Regions from separate parts of the Candidatus Sarcina troglodytae genome, predicted to be linked through region 2. Evidence: predicted binding sites of a transcription regulator. Region 2 holds the regulator's gene; each other region holds the start of a gene.
What was found. Region 2 encodes Rex, which represses fermentation and respiration genes when NADH is low (regulators of the CRP and FNR family bind a similar motif). Its sites were predicted from a motif close to ATTGTTAANNNNTTAACAAT; they were not measured.
Positions count from the first base shown of each region.

Region 1: the regulator Rex is predicted to act here: its motif matches at 3,441-3,460, upstream of HH195_RS05335 (DUF1002 domain-containing protein).
Region 3: the regulator Rex is predicted to act here: its motif matches at 2,742-2,761, upstream of adhE (bifunctional acetaldehyde-CoA/alcohol dehydrogenase).

Region 1 is NZ_CP051754.1:1,189,183-1,194,427, forward strand. It holds gene HH195_RS05320 (MBL fold metallo-hydrolase) at 1-1,095, opposite strand, end outside; gene HH195_RS05325 (tetratricopeptide repeat-containing glycosyltransferase) at 1,315-2,415, opposite strand; gene HH195_RS05330 (deoxyribonuclease IV) at 2,489-3,322, opposite strand; gene HH195_RS05335 (DUF1002 domain-containing protein) at 3,526-4,695, shown strand; gene HH195_RS05340 (SDR family NAD(P)-dependent oxidoreductase) at 4,852-5,245, shown strand, end outside.
Region 2 is NZ_CP051754.1:2,005,234-2,010,478, forward strand. It holds gene gltA (NADPH-dependent glutamate synthase) at 1-878, opposite strand, end outside; gene HH195_RS09270 (sulfide/dihydroorotate dehydrogenase-like FAD/NAD-binding protein) at 878-1,768, opposite strand; gene HH195_RS09275 (redox-sensing transcriptional repressor Rex) at 2,132-2,761, opposite strand; gene HH195_RS09280 (zinc dependent phospholipase C family protein) at 3,210-3,794, opposite strand; gene HH195_RS09285 (DUF3867 domain-containing protein) at 3,945-4,517, opposite strand; gene HH195_RS09290 (mannose-1-phosphate guanylyltransferase) at 4,692-5,245, opposite strand, start outside.
Region 3 is NZ_CP051754.1:2,206,182-2,211,426, reverse strand. It holds gene HH195_RS10315 (LacI family DNA-binding transcriptional regulator) at 1-979, shown strand, start outside; gene HH195_RS10310 (hypothetical protein) at 1,052-1,237, opposite strand; gene HH195_RS10305 (nucleoside recognition domain-containing protein) at 1,348-1,923, shown strand; gene HH195_RS10300 (spore maturation protein) at 1,933-2,457, shown strand; gene adhE (bifunctional acetaldehyde-CoA/alcohol dehydrogenase) at 3,002-5,245, shown strand, end outside.

The sequences.
Region 1 (5,245 bases), 820 kb from region 2:
TTCAGCATTATCATTTAAGATAACCCTTTCTCCTATGAAAGGTGTAGATATTTGTATATTTTTCTTCTCTCCCTCTTTTATAACTCTGTTTATAGAATCATCCCAATCGTGAAAAGCTAATGCAAATGTCGCCCAATGGATAGGTATCATAACCTTACCTTTTAAATCTATATGAGCTTGTACACTTTGTTCTGGGAACATATGAATATTAGGCCATCTGATATCATATTGACCACACTCCATAAGAGTTAAATCAAAAGGTCCATATTTTTCTCCTATTTCTTTAAAGTGTTTTTCATAATCTCCATCACCACTAAAAAATATTTTTTTCTTCTTATTATATATTACCCAAGAACAACTTAAAGATGTATGATTTGCAAAACTTCTTCCTGAAAAATGTTTTGTTGGTGTACATACTAAATTAATTCCTTCAAAGTTAACTTCGTTCCACCAATCAATTTCTGTAATTTTATTTTTGGGAATGTTCCATCTTTCAAGATGCCCTGCAACACCCAATGGCACAAAAAAATGATTTACTTTATCTTTTATTCTTTTTATTGTCCAATAATCTAAATGATCATAATGGTCATGAGAGAAAATCACAGCATCTATTGATGGAATTTTTTCTACATCTATGGGTGCTTGATTGAAACGTCTTGTTCCAAAATAAGGTACTGGAGATGGTATTTTCCCAAACATTGGATCTAAAAGCAATCTTTTACCACTTATTTCTAATAATAGAGATGAATGTCCAAACCAGGTTACAGATGTTACATTTGAATCTAAATCCTTGAATTCATATTTTTTAAATGGTAAATCCCCTTCTGGTCTCAATCTAGGATTTCTGAAAATTTTATTTTTAATAAACCATAAAGCATTAGATAAAGCTTTATACGGTTTTTTCGGTTTTTTTTCAATATCTGTAATTGAGTAAAAAAATTGATTATCTTTATAATGATCACTTTCTTTAAATGCCGTAGTTCCTTTTTTAGGAGCCTTGGCTCCGAAACTTGGAAAATATTTCATGAAGAAAAAAGCTCCAATTGATAATCCTATTATTATTCCAATTAAAATCTTTAATAATAAAAACAACATATTACATAATTTTCCTCCTGAACTATATAAATTTACTAACATTAAAATATTATCATATTTCCCCTTCTACATTCCAGTATAATTTTCTATCTTCATATAGTATAACCTTTTCATTTCAAAAATAATCATACTTAAAAACTTTTTATAAAATAATATATACAAATCATAGGACATATTTCATTAAAATCAAATTTTATGTCCTATGATATAATTTTATATTTATATTACAAATTCATTATTTACTGAATTTTTTATTATGTTAAAATTATTTTTTATTCGTTCATCATTTGGTGATATTTTAAGTGCTTCTAGTGCATATTTTAATGATTTATTATAATCTCCTGTGTAATAATATGCAAGAGAGGCTAAATCATAAGGTGTTTCATTCCAAGCAAATTGCTCATTGTGATGATTTGTTGTATTTTCTTTTATTTCTAAAGCTAATTTAATCATTATTAAAATCAAATTCCAATCTTTTTCCAAATAAGCCAATCTAGCCATCTCAACATAAGGTTCTCGCATATTAGGCGCTTCTGACATTGCTTTTAAAAGATATAATTTAGCGGTATCTAACTCCCCTTTTTCTTTATAGCAACAAGCTATATATCTTAACGCAAAGCTCCTCTCCTCTTTCCATGTAGCATCTTTTAAAGATAAATATTTTTCTAATGTTTCAATAGCTTTATCCCATTTACCCATAAAGTAATACTCTCTGCCTAAATAATTAATATTTCGAGCATTATTAGGATTTTCATTTACGGCAAGTTCCAAAAGAGATAAGTTAAAGCTTCTAGATTTATTGGTATCTGGATAGTGTTTGAAAATTAAATCTTTTGCCAAACACCACTTTTCTCTCCCCTCTCCTAGATATTCTAAAACCTCATGTGTTGGATAAATCCATCTATAATTGTGTCTACTATGAATTCTTTCATGATAATACCAAACCCCTGGCGAACCATCAGGATTAAACTTCCATATATAAAGGTAATTAGCTCTATTCGTATCCTTTTCCCACACACTCTCTAATGCTTCTCTCCACCCATCTTCTAAGACCTCATCTAGGTCAATACAAACGCAAATATCGATATCTTCAGGTATTTTTTCTAAACACGCATTTCTAGCAACATCAAACCTCCAAGGTTTTACTGGTATTTCATATACTTTAGCTCCACAATCTCTTAAAATGGCAACAGTATTATCAGTGGAGCCTGTATCACCAAAAACAACTAAATCAGCATCTTTTAAGCTATCCATACATCTTTTTGCGAATTTTTCTTCATTTTTACAAACACCATATACACATATTTTATACTTTCCCATATACAATCCTTTAACATAAAAATATTTATATTTATATGTATTTTATTATTAGATTTTATATGATTTAAAATTATTAACATCTATAAATACTTTTTAAAAGAGAAATTTCTTTAGCATATCCATCTAATTCATTAGGAGTTTCCAAGAAAAAAGGTAAATTTTTAAGCTTTTCATGATTTATAATATTACCTATAGCGTCTAAACCTATATTACCTAGACCAATTTTTTCATGTCTATCTTTATGGCTTCCTAAGATATTTTTACTATCATTTAAATGAATAGCACATAATTTATCTAATCCTATCACATCATCAAATTCAGCTAAGACATTATCTAAATTATTTACGATATCATAACCGCCATCAAAAATATGACAAGTATCAAGGCATACACCTATATGCTCATTTAAGTTAACTCCATCGATTATAGCCTTTATTTCATTAAAATTTCGTCCAATTTCAGTACCTTTTCCAGACATTGTTTCTAATAAAATTTTTGTTGTTTGGTCTTTTTTAATAACTTTGTTTAATAATTCAATAATGTAATTAATACCGATATCTACTCCTTGTTTTACGTGACTTCCAGGGTGGAAATTGTATAGGTTATTAGGTAAGTATTCCATCCTCTTCAAATCATCTTCCATAATTTTATAAGCAAATTCCCTAATGCTTTCATCTTTAGAGCAAGGATTTAAGGTATATGGGGCATGAGCTAAAATTTTCCCAAAATTATATTCCTTCATCAATTTTAAAAGTTCTTCTATATCTTTTTTATCTATATCTTTTGCTTTACCCCCTCTTGGATTTCTTGTGAAAAATTGAAATGTATTCGCTCCAATACTAAGAGCAGTATCTCCCATTGATTTAAAGCCTTTAGATGTAGATAAATGACATCCTATATTTAACATATATTATCCTCCAAAATATTTTATCAAATACAATGCTAATATGTTGTATAAAATAAATCAATGGCTTTTTAGAGGTATTATTAATTTTTATTATGTTTTAAATATATAATATTAATAAATTGTTAAATTTATATAAATAATAAATTTAATAGAAAAATATGATAAAATTAGAATATTATATTTATATTATTAGGGGGAAAGTTATGAAGCATAAAAATATAAAAAAATCAATAGCAACTGGACTTTTTGGAGTTTGTCTAGCTGGGGTATTAAATATTCCTGTTTTTGCTTCAACAGATATTGCGGTAAGTTTAGGAAATGATTTAACTTCATCTCAAAAAGAAGATATGTTAAATGAATTTGGTGTTTCAAAAAACGACAATAACGTAACAATTATAAATATTACTGTAGATGATATAAGAGAACAATTGGGACTTGGACCTGCTACATCCAAAAGTTCAAAAAATAATTCTTATTCTAGCTCTTATGTTAAAGTAGAGAAATCTGGATATGGAATTAAAGTTTCAACTAATAATCTTACAGAGGTTACTGGCTCTATGTTACAAAATGCACTTTTAACATCTGGAATAACGGATGCTAATGTTAAAGCTTCATCTCCATTTCCAGTAACAGGGACTGCAGCACTTGCTGGTATTTTGAAAGGTTTTGAAGATGCAACAGGTGAAGAATTATCTCTTAATCATAAAGAAGTTGCCAAAGAAGAGATTAGTGTAACAAATACTCTAAGTAATGCAACGACAGAAACTGGACAAACTTTAGGAAAAGATGAAGCTGCTTTTATTATAAATGAAATAAAAACACAAGTAATAAAAGACTCTCCCAAAACTGATATTGCTATAGATAGAATAGTCACAAATATAGTTAATAATTACAACATAAACTTAACAAGTCAAGAAAAAGGTCAAATAGTAACACTAATGTCTAGTATTAATGATTTAAACTTTAATTATGGTGAAATGAAGAGTTATTTAAAACAAATGACAACCAATATACAAGAATCATTAAATAAGGCAGGCAAAGAACTAAATGAAAGTGGTTTTATAAATAAAACTTGGAATAAAATAAAAAGTTTAGCTACTGTTTCTTGGGATAGTTTTTGCTCTATAACAAATAAGGTAAAAGCATTAATAGTTGGTGCAGATAATGTGGTTGTTGAAAAAGATGGTGTTAAATATGATGTAAATGGAAATATTCTTGGTTTAGCTGATGAGTCATCATCTAATGAAAATTCAACAACAAATACAATTGATAAAAAAGAATCAGAAAACACTGATGAAGTAATAACAGATGATACTAATAATTTATCAAAAGATGAAAATAGTGACACTAATACAAATAATACTTTTAATTAATGTATTATTAATTTTATATATTTGGTAATAATATTTCTTATTGCCAAGTTTTTTTTTATTATTTATAATTACAGTACAGTAAAAGTTATTTATAAAAATTAAAAATATATTACATGTCATAAAAAATAAAATTTATATAAGAGAAGGTAATTTAACATGAATATAGCTATTATAACAGGTGCCTCATCAGGACTTGGAAAAGAATTTTTAAAACAAATAGACTCCTATAACTTTGATGAAATATGGGTTATTGCTAGGCAAAGAGAAAAATTAGAAGCTCTAAGAGATATTGTACATACTAACCTTAAAATCATTCCATTGGATTTATCATTAAATTCTAGTTTCAAAATTTATGAAGAAGAACTTAAAAAAGAAAAACCTAATGTAAAGTTGCTTATAAATTGTGCTGGTTTCGGTAAATTTGGTAATTATTCAGAAATCCCTCTTGAGGATTCATTAAAAATGATAGATTTAAATTGTAAAGCATTAGTTTCTATGACTGAAAAGACTCTTCCATTTATGAATGAATTTTCTAAAATATTGCAAATAT
Region 2 (5,245 bases):
GCATCCATCGCTACATTTCCTCCGCCAACTACAGCTACTTTTTTCCCAATTTTTATAGGAGTATCATAATTTTCATCAAAACCTTTCATTAAATTATTTCTAGTTAAAAATTCATTAGCAGAAAAAACCCCATTAGCATTCTCTCCTTTTATTCCCATAAATTTAGGAAGTCCTGCCCCTGACCCTATAAATACAGCTTGAAATCCTTCTTCAAAAAGTTTTTCAATACTAACCGTTTTTCCAACAATAACGTTTGTTTCTATCTTTACACCTAATTTTTTAACATTCTCTATTTCACGTTTAACTATCTTATTCTTAGGCAATCTAAATTCTGGTATACCATATACTAAAACTCCACCAGCTTCATGTAAGGCTTCAAATATAGTTACATCATATCCAAACTTAGCTAAATCTCCAGCACAAGTAAGACCTGATGGTCCACTTCCAACTATAGCAACTTTTTTATTATTTTTATTTATATCATAAGTTATTGAAATATTATTCTCTATCATATAATCCGCAACAAATCTTTCTAATTTTCCAATCGCAAGCGCTTCGCCTTTTAATCCTAAAGCACATTGACTTTCACATTGAAGTTCTTGCGAACAAACTCTACCGCATATTGCTGGAAGTGATGATGATTTCCCTATTATTTTAGCAGCTTCTTCTATATTTCCAATTTTAATTTGTTTAACAAACTCTGGAATATCTATATTCACTGGACATTTTTCCTTACATTTAGCCTTTTTACATCCTAAACATCTGTTAGCTTCAAGCAGTGCTTCTTCTTTACTATACCCTAAGCATACTTCTTCAAAATTTTTAACTCTAATTTTAGAATCTTGTTCTCTCAAGGGAATTCTTTTAGAATTTATCATTATTTATCACCTCCACACATTCCACATCCCCCACTATGAGTTTTTCCCTCAATATTTTTTAAATATTTTTTTCCTTCTTCAGTTTTATATATGCTTTGTCTTTTCATTGCTTCATCAAAATCTATTTTATGAGCATCAAACTCTGGACCATCAACACATGCAAATTTAACCTTTCCTCCAACAGTTACTCTGCAAGCACCACACATACCTGTCCCATCAAGCATTATTGGATTTAAACTCACAACCGTAGGAATATTCAATTTTTTTGTAAGACGTGCTACAAATTTCATCATTACCATAGGTCCAATGGCAACCACTAAATCGTATTCTTTATTTTTAATATTTACTAAATCATTTATTTTATCTGTTACAAGTCCCTTCATTCCATATGAACCATCATCCGTTGTAATATAAAGATTACCTACCTCATTTTTAATTTCATTTTCAAAAATTAACATATCTTTATTTTTAGCCCCAATAATGACATCTGCTTTTATCCCTTTAGAATTTAACCATTTAACTTGAGGATAAATTGGTGCAACTCCAACACCTCCAGCTACGAAAAGTATCCTTTTATTTTTTAAACAACTTATATCTTCATTTACAAATTGTGATTCAACACCTAAAGGTCCAACAAAATCTCTAAAATAATCACCTTTATTAAGCAATGACATTCTTCTAGTTGATTCACCAACAACTTGAAACACTATTGTTATTATTTTTTTATCCTTATCATAATTACATATAGTTAAAGGTATTCTTTCCCCTTTTTCATCTATCTTAGCTATTATAAATTGTCCTGGTTTTGCAGCTTTAGCTACTCTAGGAGCTTTTATATTCATAAAATAAATACTTTCAGCTAATTGTTTCTTCTCAACTATTTCATACATGCAATTCCCTCCAAATAATTCACAAGCTAATACTTTATTTTATAAAAATTTAAAGTACAATAAATATTTTTCAGCAAACATTTAAACTCCACAAAATTTAAAAACTGATAACTCTACTTAACTCTATTAATTCATTTAGATAATAATTACAATTTATTTTAGTTTATATTTTAAAATTTACTTTTAATTTAATTAATTAAATTCACTATTTATTTTATTAAAATATCTATATTTTTATTTTTTTAGTTATTTATATAAATATTTTTTTAATTTTTAGTTATAAAGTTAACAAAATAAACAAAAAAAAATGAAGTATTTTGTATAATACTTCATTAAAAATATATTATGTTAAATTCAACGAAATTATTTATCATTTAATTGATACACTAATGTGTATAAGCTCTCACTTAAATGAACATTTTCTACTGTAACATCTTCAGGAACATCTAAATCAACAGGGGCAAAATTCCATATAGCTTTTATTCCACCTCTTAATACCTCGTCACAAACCCTTTGAGCACTAATTCTAGGCACACATATTATAGCTATATCTATTTTATTTTCTTCCAAAAACTTTGGTAAATCATCAATATCTCTTATAGCGACATCTCTTATTTTAATTCCAAGCATTTTAGGATTTGCATCAAATATACCTGTTAATTCAAAACCAACTTTATCAAATTTGGTATAATTGGCAATTGCTTGCCCTATATTCCCAGCCCCTATTATTACTGTATTATACCTTTTATCAAGCCCTAAAATTACTCCAATTTCATTATATAGGTCTTTAACATTATATCCATAACCTTGTTGCCCAAAATCACCAAAACAATTTAAATCTTGACGTATTTGAGATGCAGTAAAACCTATTTTTTCACTTAATTCTTTCGAAGATATTCTATCAACATCATTATTTATAAGCTCTTGAAGATATCTATGATACTTAGGTAATCTTTTAATTACAGCCATAGATATATTTTTCTTTTTCTCTATCACAATTAAACACCTCTTTTACATTATTTTTATAAAGCTTATTTTGCAAACTTTGTTATAAATTTATTTATCCTATTTCTATTTTATCATATTTACATAAAATTTATCTATATTTTAACATTACTTATAACTTTATGTTATAATTATAAATTTTTCACCTTATTAATATATACCTCTTAAAAAAATAAGGCTTGGTGTAACACTATAACTACGTACACAAAGCCTTTTACTCTAAAAGAGAATATTAATCTAAGCTTGGGAATAAATCCCACAATCCATACTTCTGCCTGAAAGTATTCTTGCTCTTCTATTATATAAAATCTGATTTTTTCTGTCAACACCTTTTGACATTTTTCCTTATATGTATATTAAAATTTCACTTATTTATTTATTAAAACTATATTTATTTAAGCCTAATTAATAAAATACCCTGCTAACAAAATAAAAATTATATTATTTTACTAATATATTTTCCATTAAAGCTATTATTTATTATACATTCTAAAATATAATCAATAATATTACTGCATACATAATATGCAAAGCTTATATCATTATTAAAATTACTCTCTTTTTCATGTTGCCTAAAACAATTTTCCATAAATAATCCTATATCACATATCTGCATTTGAGCTATAGCATTATCAAAATTAAATTTTTTAGCTTTGCTAGCTAGTTTTTTTTCATAACTAATATGCGTAAATATTTTATATTTTTCTCTCCAAGTTTCACTATGTGCTATACAGAAAAAATCACATAAAAAGTGACAAATGACTCCAAGTTCCTGACTAAACTTAATAATAGCTATATTTTTCTCTATATCCATAATACTAAGTTTTGAAAGATTTATTATTTTATTTAATACCATAGAATAAGATTCTTTTGCATAATGTTTTTTTAATTTATATTTTGATAATATATCTGGTTTTATATTCCCATATATGAAATTGAAATTACTTAACATATTCTTTTTATTCTCATTCATGTTTTTCAAAATATTTTTTGCCATTAACATATGTGTGCCTATTAACATTTTTTCTCCTTAGTTTTAACCACTTTGCTTATAAGATTTTAATATAAAATCAAATAAAAATTAATATAAATTTTATCAATAAAAACAAATTTAAACCCCACTAAGAAATCTATAAATAGCTTATTCCTTTCCTAATGGAGTCTAATTTATTTAATATTCATAAGTTGTTTCACTATCACATACTCTTACTTTAATTTTATCATCATCTAATGTTTTTTTATAAGAACATATAAAATCATTTAACTCTAAATCTTTAAAATTAACCTTCTTATCACTCTTAATAATCAACTCTTTTTCATTTAGAAATATTTCTAAATCATTTAAATCATTTTTTATTTTGCAAACATTTATATTTTTTATATTTAATTGATTTTTATATTTTTCTTGAAAACCGATATTTTTTCTAAATGTTTCATAACTTTCTTCTGAAGGCATCATATTAGGAATTCCCATATTCATACCAAATCCCTTCATTTGTTGCTCTATGTCGCCTAAATCAAAACCATATCTTTTTAACATTTCTTTTTGAATGTTAAAAAATTTTTCTTGAGATATATTATTGTCATTCATATATTCTGTTACTTTTTTAGTAAAGTCAGCCATTGACATTCCACCTGTTGCTACTGAATAGTAAAGGTCATATATATATGATTCAAATTTATCTATATCTTTATCTCTGACTTTATTTTTAAGTTCATTAAAATCAACTACTCTATCATCCATTTTATCTATATCCTCCATCAATAACACTAAAATTATTATTCCCAATCTTATTAATTCTAAAACCCTAGATACAATTTTATATTAAAATAATTATAATACTATTATTATTTTATTTCCATAGAAATCCGCTACAAAAATAAGCTATAACTCTAAAATTGAGTTATAGCTTAAATATTACAAATACCCTTCTAATTCTTTGTTTTTCTCCATATCCTTTAAAAGTTGTTTTATTTCTTGCTCTCTATTTTTATCCATAACAAGTAAGACTCCATCTGTATCTACTATAACTAAATTATCAATTCCAAGACCAACAATTAATCTTTTTCCTCCAAATATAGAACAATTATTACATTCTTCTAAAAAAACTTTTTTAGATATATTATTACTTTCTTCATGATTTAAAAATCTACTTAATGCTGAAAAACTACCTATATCATCCCAAAAAAAATCCACTTTTATAACATAAGCTTTTCTAGTTTTTTGCATTATCCCAAAATCTATTGATATACCTTCTATCATTTTATATTCTTGCGTAATAATTTCTTCTTCAGTTTCTTCGCCTAAATGAACATATATATCCATTAATGATTTATACATCTTTGGAATATACTTTTCTATTTCTCTTAATATTATATCTGCCCTAAATACAAATATTCCACTATTCCAAAGATAATTTCCCTTAGACAAAAAATCTTTAGCTACCTCTATATTAGGCTTTTCTGTAAATC
Region 3 (5,245 bases), 200 kb from region 2:
TGTAGCAAAAGAGGCAGGTGTATCTATTGCTACTGTATCAAGAGTATTGAATGATATAGATGTAGTAAATGAAGAAACTAAAAAGAAGGTTTTAGAAGCAATAAAAAAATTAGGTTATAGACCTAATATTGTTGCTAGAAGTTTAAAAACTCAAAGAACTAGAACAATAGGAATACTTATCCCTGATATATCAAATCAATTTTATCCTGAAATAGTAAGAGGGGCTGAGGATGTGGCAAACATTTATGGTTATAATGTTATGCTTTGCAACTCTGATTTTGATACGGATAAGGAAAAAGAATATTTAAGAGTTTTAAAAGAAAAGATGGTTGATGGAGTTCTTTATATGAGTTCTTCATTAGAAAATGATATATTAGATTTAATAAATGAATTAGATGTAAAAACGGTATTAGTTGAAACAGATGATAAAAATGCTGATTTGCCAAGTGTTACAATAGATAATGTAAAAGCTACATATGAAGTAACTAAATACTTAATAGATAAAGACATTAGAGATATAGCTTTTATAGGTGTTAGCAGAGAAGATAATAATGCTTGGAAAAAAAGATTTACTGGATATAAAAATGCATTGCAAGAAAGTAATATAGAGTTTAGAGAAGAGTTCACATATTTCCATAACTTAAAAGTGGAAACAGGATACACTGGGGTTATAGAGATGTTAAATAGAGGAGTAAGTCCAAAAGCAATAGTATGTGCATCTGATGAAATTGCCATGGGTGCAATAAATGCTCTAAGAGATAAAGGTTTAAAAGTTCCAGAAGATGTAAGTGTTGTAGGTTTTAACGATATAGATCTTGCAAGAGCCTTTTATCCTAAATTAACAACAGTTTATCAACCAATGTATGATATGGGTTCTGTTGCTATGAGAATGCTTATAAAACTTATAAATAATAAAGTTTTAGAAGAAGGACATTTTGTATTAAACTATAAGTTAGTTGAAAGAGATAGTTGTAAATAATTATTAAAAGTTTTATTATTGATAGCAATAAAAAAGGCAGAGGAATTAATCCTTCTGCTTTTTTTATTTATATTATAAAATACCCTCAGTTTTAAGAATGCTTTCTAAATCTTGAACCTTTTTTGTAAGGGAAACGAATTGTTCCTTTAAAACTTCTTTTGACAAGTCATTTGAATCTAATATTTGCTCTAAATTTTCAACAGCTTTTAAAGCATTTTCCACTTCTTGTTGAGCTAGTTTTAAATTGTCTTCGTTCATAAAAATTCTCCTTTGGATTAAATAAAATATAACTGTTAATTTTATGTTATCACTACTAAATGGTTAATGCAAGGCATATATTAATATGAGATTAATAATTAGGAGATAATATGATAAATTACATATGGTTTTTTATAATAGCTTCAGGAGTATTATTTGGAGTATTTACAGGGCAAGGAGCAGTTATATCAAAAGGTGTTATAGAATCAACTGAAAGTGCTACAAGATTTGTAATATCATTAGTTGGAATTATGTGCTTTTGGTGTGGAGTTATGAAGGTTGCTGAAAAAAGTGGATTGACAGCTAAAATTGCTAAGCTTTTAAAACCAATACTAAAAATGATTTTTAAAGAGAGTGCTAAAAGTGAAGAGGCGCTAGGGGCAATTGTTATGAACTTAACTGCTAATATGCTTGGTCTTTCAAATGCAGCAACTCCTTTTGGTATAAAAGCTATGGAAGAGTTAGAAAACATAAATAATAAAAAAGGAATTGCATCAAATGATATGGCTCTTTTTTTAGTTATGAATGCATGTTGTATTCAGCTTTTACCATCTACCGTAATATCTATAAGGGCAGCTGCAGGATCAAATAATCCAGCAATTATAATACTTCCAGCATTAATATCAACTGCAGTAGCGTGTATTGTTGGAATTATATGTTGCAAAATACTTCAAAGATATTTTTAGAGGTGCTATATGGGAAATTATTTATCAAGTAGTTTAGTTCCATTAATACTTTTAATTATAGTGTGTTATGGAATGATTAAAGGTGTTAAAGTTTATGAGTGGTTTATAGAAGGTGCGAAAGATGGACTTAAAGTTTGTATAAGAATATTTCCTCCGCTTCTTGCTATGCTTGTAGCTGTAAGAATATTTAAAGATGCTAATCTTTTGAATTTACTTAATAATTTTTTTGCACCAATAGTTAGTTTGATAGGTCTTCCAAAGGAATTAGTTCCATTAGTTTTCATAAAACCTTTATCAGGTAGTGGTGCTCTTGGGATTTTTACAGAAATAATAAATACTGTTGGGGCTGATACTAAAACAGGACTTATAGCTTCAGTAATAATGGGTGGAACAGAAACTATATTTTATACAATAACAGTTTACTTTGGTGCAGTTGGTATAAAGAAAATAAGGCATACTCTTTGGGGAGCAGTTATGGCAGATTTGGTAGCTATAATAATGGCTATATTTATGACTAATCTATTGTTTTTTTAAACCTTGCTTAATGTGTTTAAGTAAGGTTTTTTATAGTTGGAAGAACTCAAACTAAATTTGTAATAAAATAAACATTTATTTTAGTTTATAAAAAACAGGTTATTTATAAAAAAATTAGGGCGTATGGACTATTATCAATACATATTAATAAATGTAAATAAAAAGTAAAAAAATAAAAAAAAGGTGAATATATAAGTAATATGAAATAAAAAAGAGAATTTTAAAGGTAATAGTTAACAATTTAACTATAAGGCTAAAAATGAAATTAGTAACATATTAACATATATGTTAAAATAATAACATAATGAGAAATGAAAAATAATAAAAACTTGTGAAAATAAAAGTTTTTGTGTAAAGATTGATTTGAAATTGCAATAACGGTAGTTAAATTATTAACTTCTAATATTGATTAGTAAAATTTAAAGTATTTAAATTTTGTATATTACATAATAGATTTTGATATTTAATTATCATAAATTATAGATATATTTTAAGAGGGGAGAATATTGTAAAGAGTATTCTTTATAATAAGGTGTAATTAGCTATGAAAGTAACAAATATGGATGAACTTTTAGAAAGAATTTCTCAAATAAGAGAAGCACAAAAAATATATTCAACATATACTCAAGAACAAGTTGATGAAATTTTTAGACAAGCTGCTTTGGCTGCTAATAATGCTAGAATAAAATTAGCTAAAATGGCTGTTGAAGAATCAGGAATGGGGATTGTAGAAGATAAAGTTATAAAAAATCACTTTGCTTCTGAATATATATATAATAAATATAAAAATGAAAAAACTTGTGGAGTTATAGATAGTGATGTTGCTTTTGGTATAACAAAAGTTGCTGAACCAATAGGTGTTGTTGCAGCAGTAGTTCCAACTACAAACCCAACATCGACTGCAATATTTAAGGCTCTTATAGCTTTAAAAACTAGAAATGGTATAATTTTTTCACCACACCCAAGAGCCAAGAATGCAACAATTGAAGCTGCAAGAATAGTTTTAGAAGCTGCTGTTAAAGCTGGAGCACCTAAAAATATAATAGGTTGGATTGATGAACCATCTTTAGAAATGACTCAAAGAGTAATGTCAGAATGTGATATAACATTAGCAACTGGAGGCCCTGGAATGGTTAAGGCTGCATACTCATCAGGAAAACCAGCAATCGGAGTTGGAGCAGGTAATACACCAGCAATAATTGATGATACAGCTCATATAAAAATGGCAGTAAGTTCAATATTAATGTCTAAGACTTTTGATAATGGAGTTATTTGTGCTTCTGAACAAACAGTTTTAGTTATGGATTCTATTTATAATGAGGTTAGAAAGGAATTTGCTGATAGAGGAGCTTATTTCTTAAAGAGCGATGAAATAGATAAGGTGAGAAAAACTATAATAGTAAATGGTGGGTTAAATGCTAAAATAGTTGGACAATCTGCATTTAAAATAGCAGAACTTGCTGGAGTTAGTGTTCCAGAAGATGCTAAGGTATTAATTGGGGAGGTTGAATCAGTTGAACTTGAAGAAGAATTCTCTCATGAAAAATTATCTCCAGTACTTGGAATGTATAGAGTTAAAACATTTGATGAAGCTTTAGCTAAAGCAGAGAGATTAGTTGAGCTTGGAGGATTTGGTCATACTTCAGTTTTATATACAAATACACAAATATCAAAGGATAGGGTTAAAAAGTTTGGAGCTACTATGAAAACTGGTAGAACAATAATTAACATGCCATCAACTCAAGGAGCTATAGGAGATATTTATAATTTCAAATTAGCACCATCTTTAACACTTGGTTGTGGCTCATGGGGAGGAAACTCAGTTTCTGAAAATGTAGGACCTAAGCACTTGATAAATATTAAGAGTGTAGCTGAGAGGAGAGAAAATATGCTTTGGTTTAGGATGCCAGAAAAAGTATACTTTAAATATGGTTCATTGGGAGTTGCACTTCCAGAGCTTAAAGAAATGAAAAAGAAAAAAGCTTTTATAGTAACAGATAGAGTTTTAGCTGAGCTTGGATATGTTGATAAAATTACTAAGGTTTTAGATGAAAATGGAATAGATTTTAGAGTGTTCTCAGAAGTTGCACCAGATCCAACTTTAGCAATAGCTAGAAAAGGTGCTGAAGCTATGAGGAGTTATAACCCAGATGTAATTGTAGCATTAGGTGGAGGTTCACCAATGGATGCTGCTAAAATTATGTGGGTATTATATGAACATCCAGAGGTTAATTTCCATGATTTGGCTATGACATTCATGGATATTAGAAAGAGAGTGTATCCATTCCCTAAAATGGGTGAAAAAGCAATGATGGTTTCAATACCAACATCAGCTGGTACTGGTTCAGAAGTTACTCCATTTGCAGTTATAACTGATGAACAATCAGGGGTTAAATATCCACTTGCAGATTATGAATTAACTCCAGATATGGCGATAGTTGATGCAGAACTTATGATGAATATGCCAAAGGGATTAACAGCAGCATCAGGTATAGACGCTTTAGTTCATGCAATAGAGGCTTATGTTTCTGTTTTAGCATCAGAATTTACTAATGGATTAGCTTTAGAAGCAATAAGATTAGTATTTAAGTATCTTCCTCAAGCATACAATGAAGGAACTACAAATGTTAAAGCAAGAGAAAAAATGGCTCATGCATCAACAATAGCAGGAATGGCATTTGCAAATGCATTCTTAGGAATTTGTCACTCAATGGCTCATAAATTAGGAGCAGAACATCACATAGCACATGGTGTAGCTAATGGAATATTAATAGACCATGTTATAAGA